DNA from 2 places in the Faecalimonas nexilis genome. Region 1 is predicted to be linked to the other one. Evidence: riboswitches for the same ligand, from Rfam matches in the RefSeq annotation. Region 1 holds a riboswitch; the other holds the start of a gene.
What was found. Region 1 has a riboswitch for thiamine pyrophosphate ahead of AC6I5B_RS11285 (thiamine-binding protein). Riboswitches for the same ligand answer to the same signal wherever they lie in the genome.

Region 1 (15,656 bases):
TCCCTTCAAAAATACACACTCACGAATCCATCCTGTAAAATTTCTCCGTGAGCGAAACATCTACCCCAAGCTCTCTCCCCACACGGACAATGTATCCGCAAAATGTCTCAAGCTCTGTATTGCGCTTCCCGGCCTCCACATCTCTTTGCAGTGAACTTGTCGCATCATCTGCAAGCTTATTTTCAAATCGATTCTGGTGCCTTACTATATCTTCTTCCTCCAGATGCACTCCTTTTGCCTTCCCGACATCATAAGCCTCCTGCAATAATCGGCGAAACTCTTCCCTCTTCTTTGCATCTGCACGAAGTTCTCCGACATTTTCCCGATAATGAGCGGTCAGCACATTGTACGCACAGTTAAATATGTATTTTCTCCAAATCTCTGCCTCAATATCTTCCGCAGCAACGCAGTCCACCTTCGCCCCTCTCAGCAACTGGTATACGTCTTCTACTGCCTTTTTTTCTCTCTCATTCGCATTGGAAATTCCAATCTTAATATCGGCAAAATTCCCTTTCTGCACTACTGAAAAATCCTCTTTCGTATAGGATAAGATATAAATCAAGGAATCCACAACAATTCCTTTTCCAATATATTTTCTCACACGCTCTCCCGGATCCGCGCCATTCATGACCGGAATCAGAACCGTCCTCTCTCCCACGCAGCCTTTCAGTGACTTACAAACTTCTTTTAAAGAATAATTTTTCACACATATAAAAATATAATCCTGTATCCCAAGCTCATCTCCTCGCTCCACTACTTTCTTTGGATGAGCAATTATTTCTCCGTGATATTCACTGTGTAATACAAGCCCATTCTCTTCGAGACTTTTCTTTCGTTCACCTCTCGCAATAAATGAAACTTCATCATAGGTATCCGCCAACATTCCGGCAAGATATCCTCCAACGCCACCAATTCCTGCCACTGTAATTTTTTTACTCATATCTGCTCTACTTTCCCTTCCACTTACATTTTGTTACAGTATATCCCAAAATCTCACCTTTTTCCACCTTTGAAGTGCATAAAAATACGGACGAAAGTTTCCTATCGCCCGTAATTTTTCTTAATTTTCTTTTTCAAAAAAATCCTGCCATTTCTCTTTGTTTACGGCAAGGTAAATACCACCGCCTAAAAAGACAACCGCCACAACTGCATTTTTTATCATTCCACTTACCATAGCAAATGAATCCGCCAAATGCATCGGAAGTAAATAATATAAAATATCTCCAAAAGTATGGAACAACACCGAACCTCCAAGTAAAATGCATACTGCTGCAATCACTACCCGATACTTTTTCAGCATCTCTCGTTTGTGTTCCAAGACATAGCCAAAGTGAAATGCATATTCATCTTTTTGCAGATAGAACACTTCTTCCGGCAAAGATTTCAAATTGTGTACCTGGAAAAAACTATATGCCCAGACAACCGGAAGCGCCAGTGCAAACCATTCTAATCCCGATACACATGCCAGTGCGACAATTCCCCAAAAGATTGCCATCATACTGACACCGCGTTTCTTGAATCCCATATATAACTCTCCCGCTCCTGGAATCAGGGAACATAAAAATAATAAAAATCCTTTCTTTTGCATGATCATAATACTCATCCTTTCGTTACTTCATTTGATTTAATTGTATTGTAGCTTAGAAAGTTTAAGTTTCCCGCCATGAAAATCTTAAGAATTCCGAAAGATTCCGTCCCTCTATTTTTTTCGAAGCTGGTGTTCCTGATACAAATCCAAAAACACAATAAAGAAAAGCATCAGAATAATCAGAACGCCAAGCACCTTTAGAGCGCCGAAACAAAGAACCGCAGGAGAAAATATACAGTTATTTGCGATTGTCATGATTGCGTAAATGCAACTTGCACCGATTATATAATAAAGAATAGTTTCCAAAAATATTCTCACCCACACTTCATATAATTTCTTCTTATGTATCGGTACAATTACATATTTTTCTAACAAATAAACTTTCTTGCCCTGCTCTCGTATAAAAAAGAGAGTATCGTTTACAGATAAGAGCAGAAAGATCCCCAGAAAAATCAATGCTCCTGCCTCAAAATCTAATATCATATTCTGAATTTCCTTATAATCCGGTGAGTACGGCGACGGTGCCTGCCCCAGTAATGTCATAGCATACAGCCCCCAACTAACTGAAAGCCAACTCCATCTTTCAAACCGTATTCTCCGCTTCTCTCTTCGATACATTTCTCTCATCTCATTCCCTCCTCAAAAGATCCCGAACTGTCGTTTTCTTATGTCCACATTGTTCAATCAGTTCCTGAATCGAATGATTTCCAAGCGCTTCTCTTGTCTTGGAGAACTTTAACTCTCCATCATCAATAAGCATTACATAGTCTGCAATCTGATCAATATCACTGATAATATGAGTGGACATCAGCACACCGATTTCCCGATCTCTGATATCCTGTATGATTCCGGTGAAATCCTTTCGAAACACCGGGTCGAATCCTGCCGTCGGCTCATCCAGCAGCAAAAACTCCGGCTGATAAGACATTGCAAAGGCGAGTTGATATTTCATATACATTCCTTTAGAAAACTGATAAATCGGCTGTCCTTTCGGTATTTCCAGCCGATCCAGCCAAAGATACAGCTCCTCCATACTCCATCGTTCAAAATAAACCCCAAGCAATTCTCCATTTTCCAAAGGTGTCTTATCCATAAAATATGAAAGCTTCTCGGATACCAGCGCCACCTTCTGCTTTGCTTCCTCATATTCGGTCCGCAGATTTTTTCCGGCAATGATGACCTCTCCCTGATACCTGTCATCAATACCTGCCAGAATATTCAAAAGCGTAGATTTCCCCGCTCCATTTACACCCACAAGTCCTGTCAGATATCCTTTTTCAATCTCAAATGACATTGGTTTTAATGCAAATCCCTGATACGACCGCGCCACATGCTCACATTGTAATACTCCAGACATACTATCGCCCTCCCACATAAAACATTTCCAACATTTTTTTCAGCTCCCGAAGAGACACTCCCATCTCCTTTGCCTGTTCCACCGCATCCATCATCTTTTCTTCTATCTGGCGGATCTGATCTTCTTTCAGCAATTCTCTGTTTCTCGCTTTTACATAAAATCCTTTTCCCGCCACCGAATAGATCAACTGCTCTTTTTCAAGCTCCTCATATGCGCGTTTTGTTGTGATAACACTAATCTCCAGTTCTCTGGCAAGCGCTCGGATGGAAGGCATCATATCTCCCGGCATAATCTCTTTTTTAATAATCGCCTTTTTTACTTCCCGCACAATCTGTTCATAAATTGGCAAACTGTCATTTTCCCGTATGATAATTTCCAAGTCTGTTCCTCCTCTCGTTATTAACAAATATCATACTGCACATCGTCTCTTTTTGGTCTCTGACAATAAACATTTTCATATAAAAGGATCTCCTTCAAAAAGGCTCCCACATACGCCACGACAAAAAACAGATTTATCAAAAAACAAACTCCCCAAATGATTCCTCTCACCAGAGGAGTCATTGAGCTAACCGTATCCGCAAAGAGAATGACCCACTGTACCACAAGTATACACGTCCAGTATACTTTTACGACAAGCTCTGTCTTTGTCTGAATCACATATCCATTTTCATCGACTCTTCGCTCCCCGGTATCACCCATTCGAAAAGTCAGACTCACATTTAGCAACGTAAAAAAACAAAGTCCATACACTATAACCGTCAATATGATATCTCCGCCCCAAAATGCGACTCCCAATAACCATTTCAAGGATACTCCAATAAAAATCATTCCGATGGCAACTTTCACAACAAGCATTCCGAATAAATATCGTTCCTTCTCTTTTTCTCCTGCCGGGCATAGATACATTGCTTTACAAATACGAAGTGGAATGCCACGCATCAACCCGCCAATACATGCAAGGAAAAAAACTGCACCGAATAAAATCCATTTTTTCAAACCTTCCATCTGTATACCTGCACTAATCATTTGTCTTACATCCATATCTAAAAGCACCACCATATTTTGAAAAGCAATGGCTACTATTAGCATATACCAAAGCAGAGCAAATTTCTCTTTCTTCATATATCTCCACATATCTTTCAGCATCACCATCATCATCACTCTATACATCTTCGTATCCTCCCTTCTCCAGGCAGTACATCACTTCTTCCAGTGAAGGCTGCTTTGTCCTATATCCGCCATAATCGATATTCATATCTTTTTTGATAAATGCATAATTTTTGTATTCTCCAAAAGACCTGTAGATCACTTTTCCTTGCCGAAACTGTTCTATCTCTTCTTTTGTACCATAGACGATCAGATAACGCTCCCGCACTTCTTCTATTTGTAAGTCCCATACAATCCGTCCATCTTTCATCAGCAATATATAATCTCCGATGCGATCCAAATCTTCTGTGATATGCGTGGACATAAGTACGCTTCTCGTTCCATCTTCCACAATTTCCTGCAGATATCTCATCAATTCTTTTCGAAATAATGGGTCCAATCCTGATGCAGGCTCATCCAGAATAAAAAGTTTCGCATCATGAGAAAGTGCAAATGCAAGCTGAAACCGCACCTGATATCCTGTCGACAGCTTTCCAACCTTCTGATTCAGCGGCACCTGAAATCGTTCGCAGCATTCTCGAAAAACTTCTTCATCAAATCTAGAATATAATTTTCCAAAAAGCTTTGCATTCTTCCACACACTCAATGATTCCTCAAACACATTTTTATCAAGCACAAATCCAATCTGATCCTTCGCTTCCCGCTCTTGTTCCTCCATTGAATAGCCGTTAACATAAACATCTCCCGCGTCTTTCTTATACAAATTTAAAATCGTCTGTATCAGTGTTGTCTTTCCTGTCCCATTCACACCAATCAATCCCATAATATATCCCGGCTGCAACGTCAGATTCACATCTTTTAACACAAATTCATCCAGATTCTTTTCCAAATGATTCACATGTAGTAATGCTTCCATCTCCACTCCTCCTTTTTTATACCTGTGCATATACTGTTTATATATATATGTACAGTATATGCACAGAATACACAGTTGTCAACCTATATTCGCAGATATCTACATAAAATAGCTGCGAAACCACATAAAAATGCAGGAGCTTTCACTCCTGCATAAACTTAATTCCACACACTGTTAATCAAGGCAATAATAATCGGCACCACTATGATAACCAAGGCAAACCACGCTGCGATTCTCGGCGTCCTGGCTTTTTTTACCTTTAAGTCCTCCTCAACATTGGATTTGTCAGGGGTGACAGAATCCAGCAGTCTTTTTGCCCGTTCATAGTCCTCTTCATCTACATAAATCTCTTTTCCAAATACAGAATATCCCATATAGATACTCAGATAATCTCCCGTCTCCAAATCCTTTATATAGCACGGGATTTCCTCTTTCTGCAACAGACCTGCTGCCATCTCAGCACTAATCGCATTGTCTGTTGAAAACACTTTTACCGGATGCATTGCTCTCATAATCACTGCCCCCTTTTTCTTTTCAGTATATCCAAACACATAGCCTTTTTCAACATAAATTTCAAAAGAACTTTTCATTGCAAGTTCTTTTTGAAACGCTTATAATAAACTCACTGACAAGGAGGACTATTATATTTATGGAACAGACTAAAAAAAGAATTCTGACCTTTTGTGTTGCCTGCATTTTTTTCCTGATTCTTATCTTCGTGCTCATTCATCCAGATCAAGCCGACAGCACGGAGCCAATTTCTAAAACTGCATTTAAACTCAACACTGTCGTCACCTTAAAAATCTATGATTCAAAAGATGAGACACTGTTGGACGATGCACTTGCAATCTGCGATAAATACGAGAATATCTTCAGCCGTACTAAAGAAAGCAGCGAGCTTTACAATCTGAATCACAAGACTTTGCCACAAAATGACGGGGCATTTACGGTATCCTCAGATTTTGCAGATTTAGTCTCAAAAGGACTTTATTATTCCCGTCTTTCAGGTGGCGGATTCGATATTACCATCGAGCCGATCTCTTCTATGTGGGATTTTGTTTCAGATGAGAAAATCGTTCCGGATGATGCCGCTTTAAAAAATGCGCTTCCTTTGGTAAATTATGAAAATGTTACACTGGAAGGAGACCAGATCCGATTTGCAAAAGATGGCACGGGACTTGATTTCGGAGCAATTGCCAAAGGATATATCGCAGATCAGATAAAAGAGTTTTTGATCTCTAAAGGGGTTGAAAGCGCCATCATTGACCTTGGCGGTAACACACTCTGCATCGGCGAAAAACCTGATGGATCACCATTTCACATCGGCATTCAAAAACCATTTGCCGAACGCAGCGAGACAATTGCAGCTTTAGAGATAAACGACAAATCCGTCGTTTCTTCTGGTATCTATGAACGCTATTTTGAAAAAGATGGAAATTTTTATCATCATATTTTAAATCCAAAGACCGGATATCCTTACGATAATTCTTTAATCTCTGTCACGATTATTTCAGACAAATCCGTAGACGGTGACGGTCTGAGCACAACTTGCTTTGCACTTGGATTAGAAAAAGGCATGGAACTGATCAACAGCCTGCCGGATGTACAGGCTGTCTTTATTACGGACGATTATCAACTGCATTACAGTGACCATTTTAATGACGAACTGACTGTCATAGATGTAAACTAAAGCCGGAAGCACCTAAGCTTCCGGCCTTTTTTCTAAAACACCTTTTCATCTATAGTGTAAACTCGAAAAAATTTACACCATACATCTGTTGCAATCACCATCACAGTCTCTCCATTTTGATTTTCAAACAAATAACCATTTCCATCATTAGAGCAATATTTATATCCTCTCTCTTCCAAAGCCTCTTTTGGATTCCATTCAGAGCGCCCTAAAACCGATTGAAAATCCTCCTCGCTTTCCAGTACGACTGCATCTTTCATATGTGCATTCACTGCCAGAACATCCATCACTCCTGCCCCTTCAACCTGATATTCTTGCAATGTCCTTTGTAACAGAGACACCCATAAAACTCCCGAAAGCAGACATAGCATAACAACCCCTATCACAAACCATTTCATCTTTCTCATATTTATGTTTTTCTTCATACCATTCTCCTCACTTGCTATATTCACACTGTTCTATAACTTAATCTTCATAGCATCCACATCCAAATTCCACTGCATGTTCTGTGTCATTCATCAATCCAAACGGTGATATACTTCCCTGTTTTAACCCTAGATATTTTTCTAAACGGTCTTCCGAAGCAAAGCTTAAATTTCCTGCGCCCAACTGTCTTCCCAACGTCTTTAAATCCACGGTCTTCTTCTCATCACAGGTTACGAGAAAGTGTCGTTTCCCTTTTCTGAATGATTGACTTTCGGTTTAGAAAATTATACCATATATTTTAGGGTATATTATAATAAATTTATATATTATATATCACTGAAAAACACAAGGGGGAAACGTACAGATGAAACGAATTGATTTTGAAAATGGAAACACAACAAGTAATCTTTTAAATGCGGCTTTCCCGATGCTGATTGCTCAATTATTAGCACTGTTATACAACATTGTCGACCGCATCTATATCGCTCGTATTCCAGATATTGGGACTACCGCCCTTGGGGCTGTCGGTCTATGCTTTCCGATTATTGTAATAATCACCGCCTTTGCCAATCTGCTTGGCACCGGTGGCGCACCGATTTTCTCAATCTGCCGAGGAAAAAAAGATGTCGAACACGCCAGACAAATCATGGGAATTTCTTTCACGCTGCTCTGCGGCTGTTCTTTGATCCTGATGCTTGTCGGCATGCTCCTTGCAAATCCTCTTCTCGTATTATTCGGTGCCTCCAAAGATGCGCTAAAATATGCCTATCCATATCTGATGATCTATCTGATTGGAACACTTCCATCCATGATCACTACAGGGATGAATCCATTTATCAACGCTCAGGGATATGCTGCTGCCGGTATGTATTCCGTTACAATCGGAGCTGTTGCAAACATTATTTTAGACCCAATTTTTATCTTTGTATTTCACTTCGGTGTTCCGGGAGCCGCAATTGCAACCGTCATCTCTCAGGTTGCATCTGCCGCATTTGTGCTTTATTTTCTAAAACACCGCGCCGAGATCAAAGTCCGGCTTTTTTCGCTCCGCAAAATGCACTCCTGCATTGCTGATATCAAGGACATTATGAGCCTTGGAAGCGCGGGATTTATTATGCAGCTCACAAATAGCCTTGTGACAATCTGCTGCAACAGCGTTTTGGCGCACCTCGGAGGTGATGTATATATATCCGTCATGACAATTATATCCAGCATTCGCCAAATAGTGGAGACCCCCATCTATGCAATTACGGAAGGTTCCTCCCCTATTTTAAGTTATAATTACGGAGCCAAACGACCGGAAAAAGTTAAAAAATGTGGCATTGAAATGGCATTTTTGGTTCTTTTGTATACCGGGATTGCCTGGAGTGTTATCCTGTTCGCTCCAAGATTTCTCATCAGCATCTTCAGCTCTGATCGATCATTGGCAAGCCATACCATTCCTGCCCTAAAAACATATTTCGCTGCATTCATCTTTATGGACCTACAGTATATCGGACAGACCGTTTTCAAATCACTCAACAAAAAGAAGCAGGCAATTTTCTTCTCACTTCTTCGAAAAGTGTTGATCGTGATACCACTGACTTACCTGCTTCCATATGCGCTTCATATAGGCTCTGATGGAGTTTTCCTCGCCGAACCAGTCTCAAACATTATCGGCGGAAGCTTGTGTTTTATCGTAATGCTCTATCTCATACTGCCTGAACTGAAACGAATGCAACTTGAAAATGAACATATCCACAATTAAAAATCATATTCCAACGGATTATAGCTTGTTCTGATATTTTCATTCATTGCATTTAATTTTGCCATATCTTCCGGCTCAATTTGAAAATCAAATACTGAAATATTTTCTATCAGCCTTGAACTGTTTTTCGTTTTTGGAATTGGAATAATTCCCTGTTGAATATTCCATCGAAGCAATAATTGAGCCGGACTTTTTGCATAGCGGCTAGCTATTTCTTTAATTCCATCATCCTCCATTTTTCCACGAAGCAATGGTCCCCATGCCATAATTTGAATTTTATTCTTTTTACAAAAAGAATTCAACTGTTCATCATGCAAAAAAGGAGTGTGCTCGATTTGATTTATCATCGGAGGAATTTCACAGTTCTCTAACAAAATCTCCAGCTGACTGATCTCAAAATTTGAGACACCGATTGCCCGGATCAGCCCAGCCTTATATAGTTCCTCCAAAGCCTTCCATGTACTCAAAGTCCTCTCTTTATTCAATCCCGGCCAATGTATCAAAAAAGAATCCAGGTAATCTGTTTGCAATCTTTTTAAAGAATCATGAAAACTTGAGATGGTCTTTTCATATCCCTGATTACAATTATCCACTTTACTGTTCAGAAAAACAGTCTCTCTTTGGATATGATTTTCTTTCAACGCATCTCCCAATGCCTCCTCATTCTTATACATCTGAGCTGTGTCAAACAATCTGTAGCCATATTGATATGCATTTCCAATTGCTTCGTTCATCTCAGCTCCCGCTTCCATCTTATAAACACCAAGCCCAATCTCAGGGATTTCTATATGATTTACTAATTCCATATGAAACATCCTCCTGTTTTGCCATTCATTTAATCCTCTGACCATACAATCTTTCGGTCTTTAAAATAATATTCTCTGTCATGTTCATTCACTTTGCGAAGTATCTCACATGGCACCCCGACTGCCACTACATTGGACGGAATGTCTTTTGTCACCACGCTTCCTGCACCAATCACAACATTATCTCCAATCGTAATTCCCGGCACGATAATCGCCCCTGCTCCAATCCAGCAATTCTTTCCTATATGAACAGGCGCATTATATTGGTACCCCTGACTGCGCAGCTCTGGCAGAATCGGATGCCCTGCCGTAGCCACTGTGACATTCGGACCAAACATTGTATAATCACCCACATAAATATGAGTGTCATCGACCAATGTCAAATTGAAATTGGCATAAATATTTTTCCCAAAATGTACATGTCCGCCACCAAAGTTAGAGTGAAATGGCGGTTCAATATAACAGCCCTCACCGATTTCCGCAAACATCTCTTTTAGCAACGCCGTTCTCTTCTCCTGCTCTAAAGGACGTGTCGCATTAAAATCATATAACCTCTCCAGTCTTTGTAACTGCTCATTCATAATCTCTTCACCATTTGGCAGATAAAGCTCTCCTGTATGCATCTTCTCTTTCATACTCATAACGCGTGCCTCCTATGTGTTATAGCATTGTTTCTATTTTCATTCTAGCATATCACATCTGCCTATTCCACACCTAACTGGGTAATGATCTCCCTTTTATAATTTAAAAATGCCTCCGTCAGATTAAACTCTCCGCCGCGTGGTTTTTTCTCCCGAATTACAATCTCTTTTGTAATCCTTCCCGGTTTTCCTGTCATCAAAAAAATACGGTCAGACAGCAAAATCGCCTCGTCAATATCGTGCGTAATAAAAATAGTAGACAATTCAATCTGATTCATAATATCCAAATACCATTTGTGCATCGCACTTTTCGTAATCGTATCCAGCGCACTGAACGGCTCATCTAACAATGCCACCCCTTCTGAAAACAGATAAGTCCGAAGCAGTGCGGCGCGTTGGCGCATTCCGCCGGACAGCTGACTTGGATATTTCTTTTCTGTTCCCGCAAGTCCAAATGGTCCAAATTGCGGACGCACCTTTGCAAGGGCATCTTTTTTCTTCTCTCCCTTTATCATGAGCGGAAGCGCCACATTTTCCTCAATCGTTTTATATGGAAGAAGCAAATCTTTCTGCAGCATATAGCTGATATGTCCCGCCTGGCCGGTAATCTCTTTCCCATTTAAAAGAACTTCCCCGGAATCCGGCTCCATCAACCCTGAAATCACATTAAAAAGCGTCGTCTTTCCAGCACCGCTGACGCCGAGAAGACTCACGATCTCATTTTTCTGTAAGGAGATGGAAATATCCTCAATCACTTTCTTTCCATCAAACGATTTTGACACTTGTTTGGTTTCCAATCGAATCATGCTGCTCATCCTACTTTTCCAAATAATCGTTAGAGAATCCAAATCCCGCCGGAATCTCCTGCTCAATCAACTCATTATCTCCGAGCCATTTATAAAATGCATCCCATCTCGCCGGATCGATATAACCCCACTGCTCTACTTCAGCTTTATACTGATCTGCCAGCCATTCCTGACTCGCGAGCACTAACTCTTTATCAAGTTCCGGAGCTGCCTCGCATAAAATATCCGCCGCCTCTTTCGGGTCTGCGATTGCATCTTCATACCCCTTCTTCACTGCACTCAAAAATGCTTTTGCAGTGTCCGGTTTCTCTTCCAAAAAGTCATTATTTGCAACAATTACCGGTGTATAATAGTCAAATACCGGATTGATATCTTTGAAAGCGAAATAGTCTGTCGGAAGATTTTTTACTTCTGTCGCAATTCCTCCCCATGCATAATACACCCAGATTGCATCTACCTGTTTGGATTTCAATGCAGTCACCTCGTCCGTCACATTACTCGGAATCATGTTAATTTTGCCGTAGTCCCCGCCATCAGATTCCACCACGTTTTTAATCATTGCTTTCTCCACTTCCATGTCCCAAGTCGCATATGTTTTGCCTTCCATTCCCTTAGGCCGGTCCATGCCCTCCCCTTTTCTGGAAATGATACCTGATGTATTGTGCTGAATCAAAGTGGCAACTGCTGTCACAGGCAACGGATCATCACTTGCAAAAGCAGGTGCAATAGAATCCTGAAAATCAATTCCAAACTGTGCTTTTCCGGATGCAACCAAAGCACTTGCACCGTCTTCCGGTGGCTGTACAATCTCTACATCCACCCCTGCATCCTCAAAATATCCTTTTTCTTCTGCCACATATAATCCAGTATGATTCGTATTTGGCGTCCAGTCCAGCACAAATGTAATTTTCTCAAGCTCTTTTCCTTCTTGTTTTTCCTTCTTTTCGCCGCAAGCTGTCACGGAACATACTGTTGCCACAGCAAGCGCCAACGCTACTATTTTCTTTTTCATTTTTATTCTCCTTTTCATTTCTCCCAAGGCATACATTTCTTCTGAAGTATTGACACAAGCCACATCAAAAGCAGACTGATTGCAGAAATCAGAAAAATAACCGCAAACATCTTGTCAAATGCATAAGATTTTCGCACCCGTGTCATGTACACACCGAGACCATTATATCCTCCAAGCCACTCTGAGATTACAGCCCCTACCACACAGTAGGACACCGAAATCCGAAGACTTGCAAAAAATCTTCCGAGAGAACTTGGAAATTTTACATGTAAAAAAATCTGAAGCCGATTCGCTCCCATCGCTTTCAATAAATTAACCGTGTCTTTGTCAGCCGACTGAAATCCTTCCAACAATCCGATTGCGATCGGGAAAAAAGTCACAATCACAATCAAAGTTACTTTCGGCGCCATCTCGTATCCCATCCACAGTACAAGAAGCGGAGCGATCGCAATCGTCGGTATCGTTTGTGTGATCACCATAATCGGATAAAACGCTTTGTAAAATCCTTGAAAATGATCCATTAAAACTGCAGCAACAAACCCGATTACCACTCCCAAAGTCAGACCTAAAAAACCTTCCGTTAAGGTTACTTTCGCGTGTTCCATCAAAAGTGGAAAGTCTTTCACAAATGCCTGTACGACCTCCAGTGGCGACGGCAGCAAAAAGGACGGCACAATTCCGGCACTTGACAGTATTTGCCATACGAACAGCAAAACTACAATCGCTGCCACAGAGTATGCCTTACTCGTGATGTTTTGTAACTTTCTTTTCAATGGTAAGCACATCTCCTTCAGGTTTGTATATCACTTTGATGTAAGCAGCCACAGACGGTGCTCCCGCGCGGATTGCGATGTGCTGACATTCTTTCACAATATCCATCAGTTCATCATAATCTCCCTCGATTGCTGTCTCAAACGGTCCTACATAATAATTTAGTCCGGTGCTCTTAATATAGGCGATCACCTCATCCACAATACGGATTAATTCCTCATCGTTTTTTGCCTCCGGTAAAGTTTGAATTGCTACACTTGCGTTCATCTTTGTCTCCTTCTTTCTTTTCATATTTGATATCTGGGTTCTTAAAAGAACTGCTTTTCCAGAAGAAAAAGCTTCCTTTCTTTCTGAAAGGAAGCCTTATATTGTATACAAACTCATCTATCTCATTATAGACTCTACTTTGTGTTTCAATATTCTCCCTACGCTGGCATTACCCAGATCAGGTTAAGGGTCTAAACATTCTCGTAGTTTACTCTCAGCCAGGTTCTCCCGGCACCCCTGATTTCTTTTCTAGTTTACTCTAAGTTTTTTTGGAAGTCAAGTTGAAAACTCAACTAAAATAACTCTCTATTCCTATCCACGGTATTTTGTCTTGCAAGGTAAATCATACCGGCATCATATGCAGCAACAAAAATGGTATGATGACAAAAGACATCCCTCCCATGCTCATACGGAGAAAACTCATATCAAATATTGCCCAAACGATCGCAAATGGCATCAATGGATTAAATATACTTTCAAAAATAAAACATTTTTTATCTGGCTTCCCTTCGTATAAGATTGTTTCTTCCAATCCGACCATACTTTTTAATTCCTCTACCATAAACTTCCTCCTACTAGATTAATTTACACTAATTCCATTTTTAATAACGAATCCTGGATTTTCAACAGTAAACTAAACAACTTTTTTAAGGTTATTCATCCGATATTCAACTGGTGTTAGATAGCCGAGTGAAGGAGGAAACAGGCGGCTGAATTGCCACCTGTCCTGCAATGATTTCTATCGCCTCGATAAAAGAATAACCGCTGACCTTAATCAGATAATCCAGCACTGATCTGCCACGGATACTCTGACTCCACCACATCCATTTCCCGTTGGAAATCTTCAAACCGTCATGACTTCTCGTTGTGTAGGTATTCCCTGAGAAAGGCACAAGCTCCTACGGTTCATAGTTCTTCAGGTATGTCAGTAAATCCATTCTCATTTCTTCTATCATTTCCCTTGCATTTTCTACGGACAGTGGCATATTCTTTATACTTCCTCATCTGCTTTCGATACATGACTATTCGTCTCTGTATCTTTTGCGGTTGTATCGATTTCCGGGAAATAAATGGTCTGCCCCTCATAAGAAAGATCTGCATGTACTGCAATCTCTTTTCCTTTCCACTCTAAATGGTCTTTTCACAACGGATATGAACCATTCTATACCACTACTATCAATTATGATTAAAAAAGAAAAAGCAGACAGTCCTATCAAAAAACTGTCTGCTACAAACTGTGGTTTTCTGTTATAGATTTACAATCATAATATATTCTTCACTATTTTCATCAACAACAGTAAATCCCACTTTCTCGTACATCTTCACTGCATAATTACTTTTCTGAACAGATAGGGATATTTTTGAATATCCAGCCAATCTTTCGTAAGCGCAAAATATTGCTACGCTGCCCATGAATCACGCTTGCACCAAAATGATAGATGCAAGCGTTTTGCTCTATGTTTAGTTTTGACAGTTTGCTTTCGCAGTCTCGCTCCATGGGGCAAGCTGTTCCAGCTGTTCATCTGACATTTTATCGTCTGGCCGCTGTGATAAGAGGTATGTCAGATATTTGTAGGTATTCAGGTCATTCGCTTTTGCCATCTCAACCATTGTATACACAATAGCACTAGAGGCCGCTCCCTTCGGACTGGCACTGAACAGCCAGTTCCTCCGACCAACAGTGAATGGTCTGATTGCATTCTCGCTAAGATTGTTGGATAAACTGCAATGACCATCTTCCAGATAGGTCATCAGGGTGTCTTTCCGATTTTGGGCATAGTTCACCGCTTTCGCCAAACGGGTTCCCTTGTTTGGACGCTGTTGATCCAGCCAAATCCAGAATGCCTCCAGTATCGGCTTCTCCTTTTCAAGACGGAACTGTTTTCTCTGCTCCGCAGTATGATTTTTTGCTTTTGAGTACCGCTCACAATCAAACAGCTTGGAGCAAAATTGTACTCCCTGCACCGCCGGAAGGCTGTAATCATACTCTTTCCCTTTCGGTATGGCATCTGTGAAATAACGTCTCACATGTGCCCAGCAAGAGCAGCGTTTGATATCCGGCAGATTGTTATAACCCTGGTATCCGTCGGTCTCCAGATATCCACGGAACCCCTGCAGGAAAGATGCTGCATGGAACTTTGCCCTTGTCTCTGTGTAATGATAGAGCAGGATCGGCGGAAGCCCATCTTCTCCACTGCGGAAGAGCCACATCCAGGAATCTGTTTCAGGATTGCGCTCCGGCTCATTCAGTACCTGAACCCGAGTTTCATCTGCCATCAGATATTTACGCATCCGTAACTGACGGTGAAAATAATCATAAACATGGCAGAGGTAATTCTCGGTACAGTAAATGATCCAGTTAGCAAGCGTAGCCCGGCTCAATGGGACACCCAGCTGCTTCCATTCCGATTCCTGCCGGTTTAATGGCAGACCATTCTGGTACTTCTGGTGCATTGCCCATCCTACAACGGATTCCGATGCATAACTTTCCGGGATCAATGGTTCCTGAACAGGCGCTTTGA
Region 2 (15,656 bases), 1.7 Mb from region 1:
AATGCGGTTTCCGTCTGCATCCTTCTGGTTGTCTGCTGTGTAAATATCCTCGGCAGCATAAACTTTGAATTTTGCTCCGCAAAGTGAGCCTTCCTTATAAACAAACTCTTTCTCATATGAGCTTGCAAGAAGTCCACCCTTGAATACGTCAAGTACCTCTCCCTTCTTTTCTACAGTCAGCTCTCCGACTGCAGGGGCATCGGAATATTCCACAGTAATGATTGCATCATTTGTATCACCATCTGTCTCAAATGCTGTGTCAGTATCAACAGAGATGTTGACATACTTATCATTTACAACATATCCGTATGGTGCAGACACTTCCTCAATGCGATAGAAACCGATTTTAAGTACCTCCGGTAAGATTAAATCTCCGTCCTCATCAGTAAAGAATGAAGTATGCTCTACCTTTGACGGATAAGTTGTGTACTGCTTCACATATTCGTTCTTATCAATATTGAAGATCTTAAACTCTGCATTTGGTACAAGTACTGTCTGCTTTGTATCGGAATCCTTCTTGATTACACGAAGCTTTGCAGTAAACTCCCTGTCAAGGAATACTCTCCATGTCTGAGGCTTGTCAGGATGGTTCTCGCTGATTTTCACCTCAAATGGCTTGATTGTCTTCATGTTATGCGGAGTCTTTGACTCTACTACCACATAAGTTCCATAAGGAATTGCAATGGAAACTGCATGTCCCTTGTCATCGGATGTGATTGTTGTTGCTCCGTTTTCCCCGATTACCACCGGAGTAGCCTTATCAAAGTCATAACTTCCATCTGCCTTTACGGATAAAGAAGATTTTAAGTATGCTGTGAACTCTGCACCTGCCAATAAGCCTGCTTCAGTATCATCGCCATTGTCAGATACCTTGATAAGCTGGAATGGCTGCTTGATGACCTGCTCTGCTGAGGTTGTGCTTCTTGATACCTCTGCTACAAGGTCTCCCTCATAGTCGCAAACTACATCGTGCTCCTCTTCGTCTAAAAGATACCCCTCTGATGGAGTGATTTCTTTCACATAATAGTTTCCAAGGTAAAGGTTATTGACCTCTGCCTCGCCATTCTTATCTGTGGTAAGAGTTGCAACTAAGTCCCCTGCTTTAAATACAACACCCGTTGCTCCGTCCGGATGCTGGATATCGTTTCTGGCATAAAGACCATAAACTGCACCTTCAAGGCTTGCATCACCCTGGGCAACTGCCTTGCCTGATTCCTTGTCTACCTTGTAGATATGAATCTTTGCTGTGGTTCTGTCATTTACAAATGTGTGACTGAATGATGCCTTTGCCTGTGTTTCAGGTAATACATTGAAATTGAAGCTGTAAACATCTTTACTGTTTCTGATATACGCATATGGTGCCTGTGTCTCTGAGACATAATATCCGTTAGAGATTGGCAGATCCACGCTGTAGCTTGCCTTTCCGTCCTCACCTGTAGTTACTGTCTCAAGAGCTGTACCCTTTGTCACAATAACCTGTCCGGCATAGTTTTTGATGTCATTTCCGGCATAAAGTGTGTACTTACCGCCATCAAGAGGATTTTCTGTATCAGAATCTTTCTTTACGACAGATACATCCGCTTTCTGTCTGGTGTTCTCAACAGTAGTTGACTCATACTGTACTGTAACAGTCTGGTCCTTGTACTCGATCTTTACAGTCTGTGGTGTTGTATTGATGGTATATCCGTCAATGCTCTTAATCTCGGTTACCACATAGGTTCCAAGATGAAGGTCAGATAATACCACCTGTCCGTCAGTTCCTGTTGTAAGGCTTTCTGCAACTACATCTCCTGCATTGTAGACCTTAGTTCCATCTGCCTTATAGATATCCGCCCCCGCTGTCACCTTAAAGGTTGCTCCCGGAAGCTTCTTTTTCTCATAAATAAAGTTGCTTCCATTCCATGCGCTGAGCACTTCACCTTCCTTGTAGATTGTGATTGCTCCAAGCTGCTCCTTATCTGTGGCAGAAATTCCCGTTGTCTGTCCTGCTCTTACAGTGAGAGTATGAACCTTATCCGAAAGGACATATCCCTTTGGTGCGGTAATCTCTTTTACATAATAAGTGCCTGCGACAAGTGCAGCTGACTTTGCATATCCGTTTCCATCTGTTGTCATGGTCTGTATTCTGTTTGTGCATCCGCTGTCAGAATAGATTCCATAGACTGCACCGGAAAGCTTCACTCCGCTTGACTCATCTGTCTTTGTAAGCTCACCATATCCGATGTTCTCTGTCTTGACCTTAATATATGCTTTGATAGGATCTGCTGTCGGTCTTTCAGAAATAAACTCCTGATAACCGCTTTTACCTGTGAGCCAGAATACACAACTTGATGTTGTCTCTACCTTACCTGCATTGGAAGTGAATGTTCCTGTTGTAGCTGTAGTATTCACGCTCGTTGAAGAGATTGTAATACTGTTGCCATTCTTATCAACAGAATATCCGCTGATGCCAAAATCAAAATCCGATAAAACACCATTGCTGTCAGATAATGTTGTTTCAAATCTCTGACTTCCCTCATTCCACTTTAATTCATAAGTTGGTGCCTCACTGGTTCTACGTGATGCAAAACTTGGAAGCGTTGCATTGTAGGAACTGTTGATATTGTCCCTGAGTCTCTCATAATAGCTGTATGAAGAATCAGGACTTGGTGCTGTGTTACAGAGCTTTCTTGCTGCCGAATCACCACTTCCGGTTCCAAAGATATCTGCTACAATAACCCATACCATTGCCTGAGTTGCGATATACTCATCGCACTGACTGTTGCTTGGTGCCGCCTTTTGTGTACTGTTAAACCCATAATAAAGGCAGTAACTTAAAAGCTTTCTCTGCTGTGCTGACATTGATGTGCTCGCATCATCGTAGCTGTTCATAAGCTGACCGCCATCTGCTCTTAATCCGAAATTCATACAATATGCAGAATTTCCGTCAAGAATTGAATACAGAATCTTACCATGATTATATCCGGGCTTCAGCTCACTTACTTCTCCGGAATTTTTGACTGACGCATTCCAGAACGCAATATTTGCCTGCGGACTGGCTGCAAATGCTGTTGTACCATTCATAAAGAGTGTTCCAACCAGTGTGAGCATAGCCATAAATCCTGCCATAAAACGCTTTAGTTTCTGTTTCATGTGCTCTTTCCTCCTTAATTTACGCATAAAAAAAGAAAGACATAAGTTTATGGCTTACATCTTTCTTCCTTCTGCTTCTATTCGTTTTTATTTATCTGTGACATCGAAACTCGTAATAGTCTGTACCGCCTGTCGTGTAAACTCCATCATAACTAATGTAGAATACCGGATCTGTTTCCAAAAGTAACATACTTGCAATATATCCTGCGATTGCATCCTCAGATGATAACCGCTGTCCATCAATGGTACTTGCTTTGTTGAGGTCTGTCTCTACAAACACACTGTAATAAGAGCCTTCCATACCATCGTAAGGATAATACTCATTGTACTCTTCCTGCGTGATACTGCCGTCATTTAGATGGTTCTGTAAATTCTGCTGTGTGGTAATCATCCCTCCTGCCTGACACTTTGCTGTTGCAAGTGACACAACATTCTGTGGACTGTATGCCACGGATGCAGGCTGTGGATTGCTCACATTGTCTTTCGGACTGTCTGTAGTCTGACCACCATTACCTGCATTACTCTGATTTCCGCCAGCTTCCTCACTATCATTTACAGGAGCTTTCTGTTCCGGCTCGTCATTCTGCTTTGGCTTTTCTTCCTGCTTTGATGCAGTTTCATTATCAGCGGACCGGTTATCTTCCTTATCAGTCTTCTCTTCTGAATCTTTAACCTCGGCAATATCTTTCTCTGTCTCTTCACTTCCAGCTTCGGTTGTGACCTCTGTGACAGCTTCCGTTGCCATTGCTACTTCTTCAGTTGGCTTTACGCTTTCCGTCTGTTTCTCTGTCTGATTATCAGCCTTTTCCTTACCACCATTACAGGCAGCCATTGAAAAGACCAGTACTGCGGATAATAAGATAATACTTATCTTCTTCATAGTAATCACCCATCCCTTCTCCGCAAGAGGGACGGGCTATGTGTTCCGTGCCATCCACCCTTGCGGTGAACTATTTATCTGTAATGCACGGGACACATAGGACTGTCCCGTATTCTGTGCATCTTAAACTCCTTTCATTATACCAGCTCTCTTATTTTAAAGAAATACTGCATAAGTCTTCTGTTTTTCTTATAATTTAAGAATAAACACTTTACCTGCATACGCTCACCTCCTCTCAGAATGTGCCCATTCTTACGAATGAAAGAAATATCCTTGCCACCATAGCGAATAGAAGAAGAATTATTCTGGCAAGTCCTAAGACCAGCTTCAATGCTCCAAGAATTATCCTTAATATCCACTTGAGTATCTCTAAAATTACTGTTCCTACGGCTCCCATAACTCTTCTCATAATAATCAGTCTCCTTTCGACATCCATCCCATTGCAAGTCCTGCAACATCTGCATCGTCCATAACATCTTCTGTAGGTTCTTGTGCTTCACTATTGGCTGCCTGCATTATTACCGGCTGACCAACATTCATCCCGGATATCACTCCGCCTAACAGCCTTATGACCTCTTTCCTAGCCTCATTGGTTGCTGCTTCAATGACTTCTTCCTTAATGTCATCAATATCTTCTGACCGGATATATTCAGCCCTCTCTTTTTCCTTCTTCTTGATAACAAAAGTTTCTTTTCCATAATTATCAATGTAGAACTGAATCGCATCTATAATGAACTGGTTCTTAGATTTGAAAATCTTCGGATCAAGGTTCTGAATCACATCATTGATTTTCACATGCTGAGGATTGCTCATGTTGAGGCGGACAGAAGTTTTTACTTCATATTCAAGTCTTCTTCCCATCATCTGCCTCCTTATGATAATCGCTTAGTGCTTTTAAGTCCCATTGTGGCAAGCTGCTCATATCCTCTTGCATTTGCCTTTACATCAAGGTTATAGGAAATGTTCTTTGCATCGTGACTGCCAAAATTCTTCATCACAACTGCCCCGCCACCGACAAATACAATCGGTGTAGTCTTTAAGTTATACCCAAACTCACGGATTGAGTTATATACCTTATCAACAAAATCCTCTATCTCTGCCTTGATAATGGCAAAGTATTCATCATCAATATCTGACCTGCCATATCGCATGATGTTCTGGATCTCTGACTCGTCTACCTCTCCGTTAAGCTGTCTTACACACTGCTCATTGATAGAACGCATACAGGTAATAAGACCTTTTGGAATCGTCACACACTTTGATTCATCCGGTGACTTGTTGATTACCGGCATAATGTCGATTGTCCAGCTTCCAATATCTACTATCAGTGTTTTCTTTGCCATAGCAGGAATCTTGTCCACTACTGCTGCATAGCACTGAGGAAATACTGCCACATCATCAATTTCGATATGATATGACTCATTCTCATATTTGAAGCTTACACGCTTATTCTTTGTCAGGTACTTGATAAAATCATTCTTCTCTGCTCCAAATCTTGTAAGTGGAAGTCCTACAGCAAGAAATACCTTTGCCTCTGCAAGACCTCTTCTTTTAAGTTCCTTAGCAACTGCTGCAAGAGTGAGAAGATAAAAGCTGTCATCTTCGACCTTTGTATCCTTTACTTCCTGCCTCACAGTTCCAACCTTATAGAACTTTCCTTCATACTCAAGTACATCGCCGAAAAGTGCCGGAGTTGTTGTAATCTCCTTAACACCTGTGACAAATACCTGAGAGATTGTTTTCATCATTGACCATCCATGATCAATGCCGATTACTTCTAACTTGTTATTCATGTGTTTTGCACATCCTTTCTTCTTAAACAGCCACTTGAACATCTTAACCACCTACTTTCCTATCAGCTTTCGCATACAAGGAAAACAATAACCATTCCCTCGATAATATGGACATCCGACACATTCCGTCGGAAGTTTCTGTTCTTTTTTCTTAGATGGTTTACAACATGTTCCATTGGCACATCTGTTGTTATGTCCCCAAAAGAATCTACAATGCATACAATCTTTTAATTCTCTTTCAAGCTTTTCTTCTGGAGATACAAACCTGCGTTTCTTATGCTTATCTCTTTTTTCAACTGTTCCCACCAGAGCTCTCCTCCCTTCCAAGGAGTGATTGCTCTCTTATATTTTCCAATATCCTGTCCGACTCACCTGCTGTCCTTGCTAATGAATACAATACGATAAGAACAATAATTATAAATGCTATGCTAAATCCCATCATCACTTTATCCTCCTTCAAATTAGTTGCCATATAGACAAAATTTGAATTTGGAAGTGATATAGTCTACATGGCTATGCTTAATGCTAAGCATGTAGGTACACGCCAGTCTTCTAGACTCCTATATCGCCCCGTGTACAAAGAGGTGTTCTCACCTCCGGGAGTTACAGACGAGCCACAAAATGTGTTTCACGACGCCCTTCTGAATTATCAGAAGCACTATCTCCTCTTTTAGCCTTTTGAGGATAAGGACAAACTTCTCGCCCTCTGTGGTTGATTATCCTTACGCAACATGCCGAATCCTTTTTCCAGATTTCCATCCAACTTCTCACCCTTCATCTTTCGATCCATCAGGCTACTAATATGATAGCTGTGACTTTCATCTTCCAGGTACATGCCCCGTAAATTTACTACCTACAGATACTCTGCAGTGCAAACTACTTTGCAAATCTGTAACTGATTATTCAATTGTTATGTCCAATCTCTCTTGGACAATTGATATTCTACAATGCACTTTAATTTTACGGAAGTGACACCACTGGTGTATTTTTACGAATTTTCACCAGTTTTTGGTGTATTTGTCATTTTCTTTAATTTGTTCCATGTATGCTTAGGCAATTCTCGTGCCGGCTCTCTGAATAATTCAAGATATTTTTCAAATAATTCCGTATTGATTAATGCTGAATTACCGACTTTATAGACTGCTCCTGCCTCTCTCGCAATTACTATGATTCTAGATTTACTTATCCCATAAATAATCGCTCCTTCCTCTGCATTGACAAATTTTTTCATAAAATCCTTTGTATCTGAATAGCACTTATATGAGTAACTCATTCATCAGTCTCCTTTCACATTTGGCAATGGATGTTTCATTTCTGTTGGTGGTTCTCTGAATTGCTCCATATAATCATCAAAAATTTCCAAATTTATTAATATAGTATTTCCCTTAGCTGTTCCAATCTTATATACAGCACCCGCTGCTCTAGCCATTTCAATAAATCTATGATGACCTATGCTATATGTCATTGAAGCTTCCCCAATTCTTACAAACTTCTTTTCTACGATTTTGTTTGAACTAGGCACTCTTGCAAAATGTTTCATAAATTTCATCAACCTTTCCTTATGTACTAATATAATCTTTGCAAGCTGATATCTTGCTCCAGCAGCCAACGCTATATCCATTGCCTCATCTTGTGTTACATCTAATAAAGCCATTACCTCATCAATACGAATAAATCTTGGTTTTACAGTTTCTTTTCTATAGGCACAAACTGAACCACTCAATGTATTTACCATAACATCACCTACTTATAAAACTCAGAATCTGTAATATGAAAAGTTTCAAGATACTTATCCAATATTTCTGTATTAACAAGTACAAGCTGACCAATTTTATAACAAGCCTTGGCATCCTTAGCCACTTCTTGAAATTTTGTCATTCCCATACTGTACATTTTTGCACCATCTGAATATCTTACAAACTTTTTTGCATCCTCATATCTATCTTTCCTCTTTGATTCATTCATTGCTGTGCTCCTTTCACTTTGACTTCATAACAAATGACGTATTTTCTCCATAACGCAAAAAAGAGGGCATCTTCTAAATTTCTTTAGAAAATGTCCTCTTAGTAGTTCATATTTGATTGAATCTTTTTCTTTTCAGATTGTGTACTCTTTCATACTGATGTAAATGACTATGTCAAAATGCGTCTTTTAATGTGTCCTTTGACGTACTCAAATGCCTCAACCCCGCATAAACACTAGGTTTATTTATCCAAGCTCTTCATTGTCGGGAACAGTAACACATCTCTGATTGCTGCGCTGTCTGTCAACAACATACACATTCTGTCGATTCCGAATCCGATACCTCCTGTTGGCGGCATACCGATTTCAAGTGCGTTCAAGAAATCTTCGTCTGTTGTGTTCGCTTCTTCATCACCTTGTGCAAGCAATTCTTCCTGTGCTTTGAAACGTTCTCTCTGGTCGATTGGGTCATTCAGCTCTGAGTACGCATTTGCCATTTCCCATCCATTCATAAAGAACTCGAAACGTTCTGTGTATTCTGGATTCTCTGGTTTTTTCTTTGTAAGTGGAGAAATCTCGATTGGATGATCCATTACAAATGTTGGCTGAATCAAGTGCTCCTCTGCAAATTCTTCGAAGAATAACGCAAGAATATCACCTTTTTTGTGACGTTCTTCAAATTCTACGTGGTGTTCTTTTGCAGCTGCTCTTGCTTCTTCCAGTGTGTGAATCTCATCAAAATCAACACCTGCATATTTCTTTACAGCGTCTACCATTGTGATTCTCTCAAATGGTTTTCCAAGATCCATCTCTACCCCATTGTAAGTGATTGTTGTTGTTCCAAGCACTTCCTGTGCCACATAGCGGTACAAGTTCTCTGTCAGATCCATCATTCCGTTGTAATCTGTATATGCCTGATATAATTCCATCAATGTAAATTCCGGATTATGTCTTGTATCCAAACCTTCGTTACGGAATACTCGTCCAATTTCATAAACGCGTTCCAATCCGCCGACAATCAATCTCTTCAAATACAATTCCAAAGAAATACGAAGTTTGAGATCTTCATTTAAAGCATTGAAATGTGTCTCAAACGGTCTTGCTGCTGCACCACCAGCATTTGCTACCAGCATCGGTGTCTCAACTTCCATAAATCCCTGTCCGTCTAAATATCTTCTGATAGAAGCCAAAATTTTAGAACGTTTAACAAATGTATCTTTTACATCCGGATTCATGATCAAATCCACATATCTCTGACGGTAACGTAAATCCGTGTTTGTCAATCCGTGGAATTTCTCCGGAAGAATCTGCAAGCTCTTTGCAAGCAATGTTACTTCCTCTGCATGGATCGAAATCTCACCCATTTTTGTGCGGAATATCTCACCTTTGATTCCCACGATATCACCGATATCCATCTTCTTAAAGTCTTTATAAGCTTCCTCACCTACACAGTCTCTTGCAACATAAGACTGAATATTTCCCTGTAAATCCTGCACATTACAGAATGAAGCTTTTCCCATCACACGCTTAGACATAATACGTCCTGCGATAGACACTTTCTTTCCTTCCATTGTCTCAAAGTTATCTTTGATCTCCTGGCTGTGCGCATCTGCATCATATTTTGTAATCTGGAATGGATCTTTTCCATTTGTCTGCAAATCTGCAAATTTCTCACGGCGCACTTTTCTCAATTGATTAATATCTTGTTCTTGTACATTCTTTTGTTCAGCCATGTCTCTTCTCTCCTATTCTTATACGCTTCTGTCGATTTTCAGCACTTCGTACTCGATGATACCAGCCTGAGCTTCTACCTCTACTTTATCTCCCACTTTTTTTCCAATCAGTGCTTTTCCAAGCGGAGACTCATTCGAAATCTTACCTGCAAGGCTGTTTGCCTCCGTAGAACCTACGATTTTGTATTCTACTTCTTCTTCAAATTCTACGTCATATAATGAAACAGTGCAGCCTACGTTGATTTTGTCAAAGTCTACTTCATCTTCTACAACAACCTCTGCATTTTTCAAGATTTTCTCAATCTCTTCAATACGTGCTTCAATATCACGCTGTTCATCTTTTGCTGCATCGTATTCTGCGTTTTCTGATAAGTCGCCCTGCTCTCTTGCTTCTTTGATCTTTACAGCAACTTCTTTACGTCTTACCACCTTTAAATTCTCCAACTCTTCTTCCAGCGCTTTTAATCCTGCATAAGTGAGTAATGTTTTCTTTTCTGCCATTTTTATACTTCCTTTCTTACCCCTTTACGCCCCTTTTCGGAGCATATCTATTTTGAAAATTCTGCCTTAAAAATTCTGATAAATAATTTTATTTTCACAATTTCAATATTATACATGATACGTCCTCTAATGTCAAGAATTCCGCTGGTTTTCCACTCGTTTTCATACATGCGACATGGTTACTGTTCACTCTTTATCGCCGCCCACATGGCTGAACTTATACCTTTCTAATCCCCTACTCCAAAATCGGTATTCTCATAGAGCACTTCTACTGTCGGATCTTCTTCCAAATACGCATATTTTTCCAAAAACCAGCGCACCAGTTCTTCATCCCGAACGACATCCGTCGTATTGTTTGTAAACACATTGACCGTCCCCAGTCTAAAATGCTCTTTCAGCATCCGAATGTCATAATCGATCATTTCCTTTGTTTGTCCTTTGATTCCGACCATCAGACACGGCGAATCGAACAGTTCCGCCACCTCCTCCGGTGTTGTAAATCCTGCGTTTTTATTCAAATACTGCTGGCGAAATTCATTGTCAAACGTTTCCACCCCTATTTTGAACACAATAGGAATCCCCATATAATCTCGCATTTCCTGCAATTTTTTACGATACATCCAGTGGCTTTCAAAAAATAGTTTCTTAATCTTTTTTGTTTGTATTAAGATTCGGATTTCCTCCAATGTCTCTTTTGGCAGTTCAAAGCAGCTCCCCGAATTGATGACTTCCAAGACACCGAATTCTCCTGTTACCTGCGACAAAATCTCGTGGTTTAACCGAATCATCTCATCTTTTTGATTTGAATTATCCTCTATATAATCGCAAAATCTGCATTTCCCCCATATACATGGAAATGCCTTTAAAAGCACGATCTCCCTCTGATTTTTATTTGTAATTTTGCTATACCTGTCCATTCGTTTTTCCCTCTCGAATCTGCTGTTTCATCGAATTTGACAGTACTGCAAGAACCGCCACAACAATTGCAATTGAGATCAAGCGGTCTGCATAGTCTGTCACAATCTGTACGACAAACGCACTCGCAACCATATTCAATCCCAGTTTATGCAAAAGTGTCACAAGAATCGATGAACCGGAAGATGTCACTCCGCCAAACACATACGCTGTGATGCACGCACTGATAATTGTTCCCGCAATTGACACACAAAATGCCCCAAGAAAAATATTCCATTTTTTTAACAACGTTGTCCGAAAAAGAATTCCAGCTGCCACTCCGGTCACTATCTGCACCGGGATAAAATAGAGCGAATAAATATCTGTCGTGATGCCAGAAATCACACCGCTGACCACCCCGGCAAGAACTCCTCCAACTGGACCAAGCAACGCCGATGCCAGAAATGTCCCGATACTGTCCAAATAAATCGGAAGCCGCAGAACAAGCGCAAGATTTCCTCCAATAATATTAATCACCGCACTCAATGCAATAAAACAAACCTGTACCACTGTCAATTTTTTCATTTTCCTTCTCCTCCTAAGCCATAATCTGTCGCAGGATTGTTCTGATCTCCTGCTCTGATTTCCCAAAAACTCTATGTAAAAACATTACCATAAATTCCTTCTCATCCACCTCGGTGAGCACAATGCTGTTTTCCTCTTTCTTCCAGAAATTCATTGCATCCACCACAGATTGCCCGATACTGATTCCCTCTGTCTCCACAGTTGTATAGGCTTCAAAGCCACTGCACAATTCCCGATTAAGAAAATATGCAACCGCAAGCGGATCGTTGATAACACAGCCGATCACCCGCTCATATTCCCAGTGAAAATCATAATAAAACCGAGTAATATTTTTGACAAATTCACCTTTCTCTGTATCCAGAATTTGCATGTATTCCAAAATATTCGGTGTCAATACGATTTTTCTTGTCACATCTAATCCAACCATATGAATCTTCGTTCTCAGATTTTCATACACATATTTTGCAGCGTCCGGATCACACCAGTAATTGTACTCTGCCACCGGCGAACAATTTCCGTGACTTTTATAAGAGCCTCCCATCGAGACAAATTCGTCCAGTTGTTCAAATGCCTCCAGATCTTTCTGCAGTGCTTTCGCAATATTTGTCAGGGGACCAATGGCGATAATTGAAACACCTTGTTTCTCTCTTAAAGTGTCTGTAATGTAACTCACTGCATCTTTTTCTTGCGCGCTCCCCGGCACATTCTCGTATCCACTTTCCCCAAGACCATCCATTCCATGTGTATCCTGAGCGCTGATATATTCCCGCCTTAACGGTTTTTCCTCCCCTCGGTATACCGGGATGTCAAGTCGATTCATGACATTTAATACCTTTCGGATATTTTCCACACCGATATCCACCGGCACATTTCCACAGACTGCTGTGATTCCGATAACTTCCAACTCCGGTGATGCAAGTGCCAGCATCAGTGCCAAGGCATCATCAATGCCCGTGTCACAATCAATGATAATTTTTCTTTTTGCATTCATTCTCCAATCTCCTTTCGCGTAAAAAAGAGCCGCATCTCCAAGGATACGGCTCACTCTAAAAAGTCCGGCTGCCCGGACTCTTTTCCTTTTTGCTTTTCAATCCTTAGTTTTTTATTCTGGGAAGTTTTCGAACCAGTCCAGAGCAGATCACTGCTCTGATTTTATAAACGCAAAATGTATTATAGCAGATATTTGACAGCTTGAAAAGCTATACATTTACTGCCGATATTTTTACTTTTTTCAATGCCTTTGACACTGCCGGAATAGAGATTATAATAACTGTAATCACCGCCTCAGCAAATATGTAGCATCCATTATATACCAAGGAATATGGGAGCGCTCCCCATCCATCCCAGGCATATTCTCCAAAGAAAATCCATCCAGAAATGACTGCAAATACATATCTTCCAAACACACCGAGCAGATAGCCTTTTACCAGTCCATGCTTGGACTCTGCAAATACTCCGGACAATCCAAGTGCCCCGAATGCGAGCGGATAGTCAACCAATACCTGCAGTGGAAAATAAATATACGGCTCAATAATAAATTGTAGTACACCATATGCAGCTCCTGTCAAAATTCCTGTTGCCGGACCATACACATAACCTACAAAGCAGATGAACAACATGCTGAACAATGTAATAGAACCGCCAAATGGGAAAGAATAAACCTTTAACATAGATGTCACCATCGCAAGTGCCACTGCCATCGCACAGAACACAAGCTGCTTTGTCCCCATTTTCTTCTTTTCCTTTTTCTCTTTCTTTGCCAGAACTGTCGCAAGCACAATCAATGCAATTAAAATCACTGCAGCTGCAACATATCCCGCTGTGGTGAGTTGATACCCACCCTCTGTTGTTGATACAAAAAATGACATAAAAAAACCTCCTAAAATAATTTTTTACAGGAGGAACCACTTTGGTACTGCTTCCTTCCGCCGGTACTAACCGGTTCAAGTAATGAGGGTCAACACACATCTGTGTGATTCTCAGCTCATGGCTCCCCTAGCAAATTGCTATATGAAATTTGTCATTTCCAATCTATTGTATCACACTGTCATCTTTTGTCAATTTTTATCTCAACTTCAGCAAAAGGGATGTCGTCTTCGACATCCCTTTCACCTTAAATATGATCTGTTATATTTTATTTTCCAAATCTTCTGCGGATAACTTCAACCGCTGCGCCAAGGCATCCTGCCATTCCTAACATAAATGGAACTGCTGAAGCTGTATCACCTGTTTTTGCCGGCTTACTGTTATCATTGTTGTTGCTGTCATTTTTGTCATTGTTTGGTTTTGTGACATCCGGAACTCGTTTCAAACCATCCACCGCATCTTTGATTTCTACAATCGCATCTTCTACATCCTGCTCTGTAGCATCTTCATCGTCCAATACAGCTTTTGCGTTAGCCATTGCTGCCTGATATCCTTTCCAGCTGTCAGCTGTGTAATCAGCCTCTTTGTAATATGCCAAACATTCATTGTAATATTTCTCTAATGCTGATTTATCTACCTGTTCTGGTGCAACCGGAAGTTTCGGAATTTCTCTTGTCTCCTTCACATCACAGCCTTCTCGCTTACAAGTACGAACTTCCAATCCTGTTTCTGTCTCAGTTGCCTCTTTTTCTACTGTCCACTCGCCAAAATCATGTCCAAGTGCTGCAATTTCTCTTGTAGTTGTGCCATTACATTTACTACATGTTCCTGTCTCCACACCTTTTTCTGTACACGTCGGTGCTGTTGTCTCTTCCCATGTATATGAATGATCGCATTCCTGTGTACCTTTAATTGTAATTTTATAAGTTGTTCCTTCTGTAACTAAAGTTACTTCTCCAGCCGCATTTGCTGTAATCACATTTCCTTCTGATGCTTTGTAGAAATACCATGCATTGTCATCTGCGCTCCATGCAGCCACTTTATTGTTTGATCCTGACCAGTTATTCAAATAGTTAGAACCATTTGACACTGCAAATCCACCATGTTTGCTGTCTCCAATTGTAAGCACCTGCGGCGTATCTGTCAGCTCTACATTCTGTCCTGAAATGTTTACATATTTTCCATTCGCATCCTGCATTGTGTAACCATTTCCGGATTTCTTAAGCGTCCACATAGAATCTTTATATTCACCTGTGTTAAAGTTTGCAGATGACATTCCAAGACCTTTCGGATCTCCTGCCACTGTGCTTGCCGAATTTAGCATAATGTGTGTATTGCTTCCGAACAGATATGTTCCTTCTTCCACTTTTGTAATTGCCTTGTAAGGAGGCATATCACTGCGCTCTTCTTTTGTGATACCACTTACATCTCCGCTTTCTTTTACAATCTTTCCAGGAACATTGTATGTCTCACCTATTTTCAATGTCACTTCTTTTACATCATTCTCCACAAAAATGTAGTAAGTCACATCTCCGATTGTAACAGCTGTCTGGCCTTCTGCTTTTCCGGTAATCGCAATTTCTGTATTCGCAGTTGTTGTCTCACCTTCGTACATCTCGCCTGTCACTTTAGCAACATAGCTATATTTGTCATTTCCCTGTGCCGGATTTAACAGGTAATTACTTCCATTATTAGCCTTTGCCACAATCAGATATTTCCCATTATCTGTGATTTCTGTCAACTCCGTTACTTTTTCGTATCCTGCGATTCCACTGTCAGATGCATTCTCTGATTGTTTGTAAATCTCAAAGTCGCATCTGCCGTTTGCATCTACAGTACTATTTCTGTCAAAGTGTAATTTTGCTTCATTGTCTTTCCAGAAGAACAGGACTCCTCCCCTTGTTCCTCCTTCTGTCTGCGTAAATGTAAATCCTTGGCTTCCTTTCGCCACCTCAATCGCCGCACGAGTTGTTGTAAGCGGTGTTGCAGCAGAAGTTGCCATCTTCGGTGTCAAATATACTGTCTGATTGTCCGCTGTTGTAGATGAAACGATGAATTTTCCATCATCCTGTTTGTCAAATGTAAACAGACATTCGCTGATTCTCTTTTTCTCTCCGTTAAACTGTGCATCGTTTCCGAGTTGCACTGCTGCCTCCGGTTTTACTTCTACCTGCTCTTTGATTACTTTCGCTACATGGTCAAAATTATTAGAGCCAGAAGCCGGATTCACTACATAATAGCTTCCGTCGTTCGCTTTCGCTGCAATCAGATACTGTCCACCGTTTGTAATCTGAGCAATCTCTGTCACTT

Region 2: another riboswitch for thiamine pyrophosphate. It lies ahead of thiT (energy-coupled thiamine transporter ThiT); the one in region 1 lies ahead of AC6I5B_RS11285 (thiamine-binding protein).

The regions. Positions count from the first base shown of each region.
Region 1 covers NZ_AP029189.1:2,198,537-2,214,192, forward strand. Annotated here, with positions in the region: gene AC6I5B_RS11200 (ketopantoate reductase family protein) at 20-940, opposite strand; gene AC6I5B_RS11205 (hypothetical protein) at 1,061-1,525, opposite strand; gene AC6I5B_RS11210 (hypothetical protein) at 1,700-2,215, opposite strand; gene AC6I5B_RS11215 (ABC transporter ATP-binding protein) at 2,217-2,945, opposite strand; gene AC6I5B_RS11220 (GntR family transcriptional regulator) at 2,947-3,324, opposite strand; gene AC6I5B_RS11225 (hypothetical protein) at 3,345-4,115, opposite strand; gene AC6I5B_RS11230 (ABC transporter ATP-binding protein) at 4,108-4,968, opposite strand; gene AC6I5B_RS11235 (putative signal transducing protein) at 5,127-5,558, opposite strand; gene AC6I5B_RS11240 (FAD:protein FMN transferase) at 5,618-6,658, shown strand; gene AC6I5B_RS11245 (hypothetical protein) at 6,691-7,083, opposite strand; partial or broken gene AC6I5B_RS11250 (YbaK/EbsC family protein) at 7,124-7,327, opposite strand; gene AC6I5B_RS11255 (MATE family efflux transporter) at 7,449-8,831, shown strand; gene AC6I5B_RS11260 (aldo/keto reductase) at 8,828-9,637, opposite strand; gene AC6I5B_RS11265 (sugar O-acetyltransferase) at 9,667-10,278, opposite strand; gene AC6I5B_RS11270 (ABC transporter ATP-binding protein) at 10,341-11,084, opposite strand; gene AC6I5B_RS11275 (ABC transporter substrate-binding protein) at 11,095-12,096, opposite strand; gene AC6I5B_RS11280 (ABC transporter permease) at 12,111-12,869, opposite strand; gene AC6I5B_RS11285 (thiamine-binding protein) at 12,838-13,134, opposite strand; TPP riboswitch at 13,273-13,383, opposite strand; gene AC6I5B_RS11290 (hypothetical protein) at 13,478-13,696, opposite strand; gene AC6I5B_RS11295 (hypothetical protein) at 13,803-13,982, opposite strand; gene AC6I5B_RS11300 (VaFE repeat-containing surface-anchored protein) at 14,126-14,245, opposite strand; partial or broken gene AC6I5B_RS11305 (GNAT family N-acetyltransferase) at 14,383-14,517, opposite strand; gene AC6I5B_RS11310 (IS66-like element ISRgn2 family transposase) at 14,596-15,656, opposite strand, start outside.
Region 2 covers NZ_AP029189.1:211,372-227,027, reverse strand. Annotated here, with positions in the region: gene AC6I5B_RS01075 (SpaA isopeptide-forming pilin-related protein) at 1-3,132, opposite strand, end outside; gene AC6I5B_RS01070 (hypothetical protein) at 3,224-4,012, opposite strand; gene AC6I5B_RS01065 (hypothetical protein) at 4,248-4,421, opposite strand; gene AC6I5B_RS01060 (hypothetical protein) at 4,427-4,873, opposite strand; gene AC6I5B_RS01055 (ParM/StbA family protein) at 4,885-5,805, opposite strand; gene AC6I5B_RS01050 (hypothetical protein) at 5,857-6,111, opposite strand; gene AC6I5B_RS01045 (hypothetical protein) at 6,098-6,247, opposite strand; gene AC6I5B_RS01040 (DUF6462 family protein) at 6,794-7,078, opposite strand; gene AC6I5B_RS01035 (DUF6462 family protein) at 7,082-7,540, opposite strand; gene AC6I5B_RS01030 (DUF6462 family protein) at 7,549-7,770, opposite strand; partial or broken gene lysS (lysine--tRNA ligase) at 8,022-9,500, opposite strand; gene greA (transcription elongation factor GreA) at 9,519-10,001, opposite strand; gene AC6I5B_RS01015 (radical SAM domain protein) at 10,229-10,918, opposite strand; gene AC6I5B_RS01010 (ECF transporter S component) at 10,905-11,480, opposite strand; gene AC6I5B_RS01005 (nucleoside hydrolase) at 11,494-12,471, opposite strand; PreQ1 riboswitch class I at 12,569-12,613, opposite strand; gene thiT (energy-coupled thiamine transporter ThiT) at 12,680-13,348, opposite strand; TPP riboswitch at 13,384-13,487, opposite strand; gene AC6I5B_RS00995 (exo-alpha-sialidase) at 13,615-15,656, opposite strand, start outside.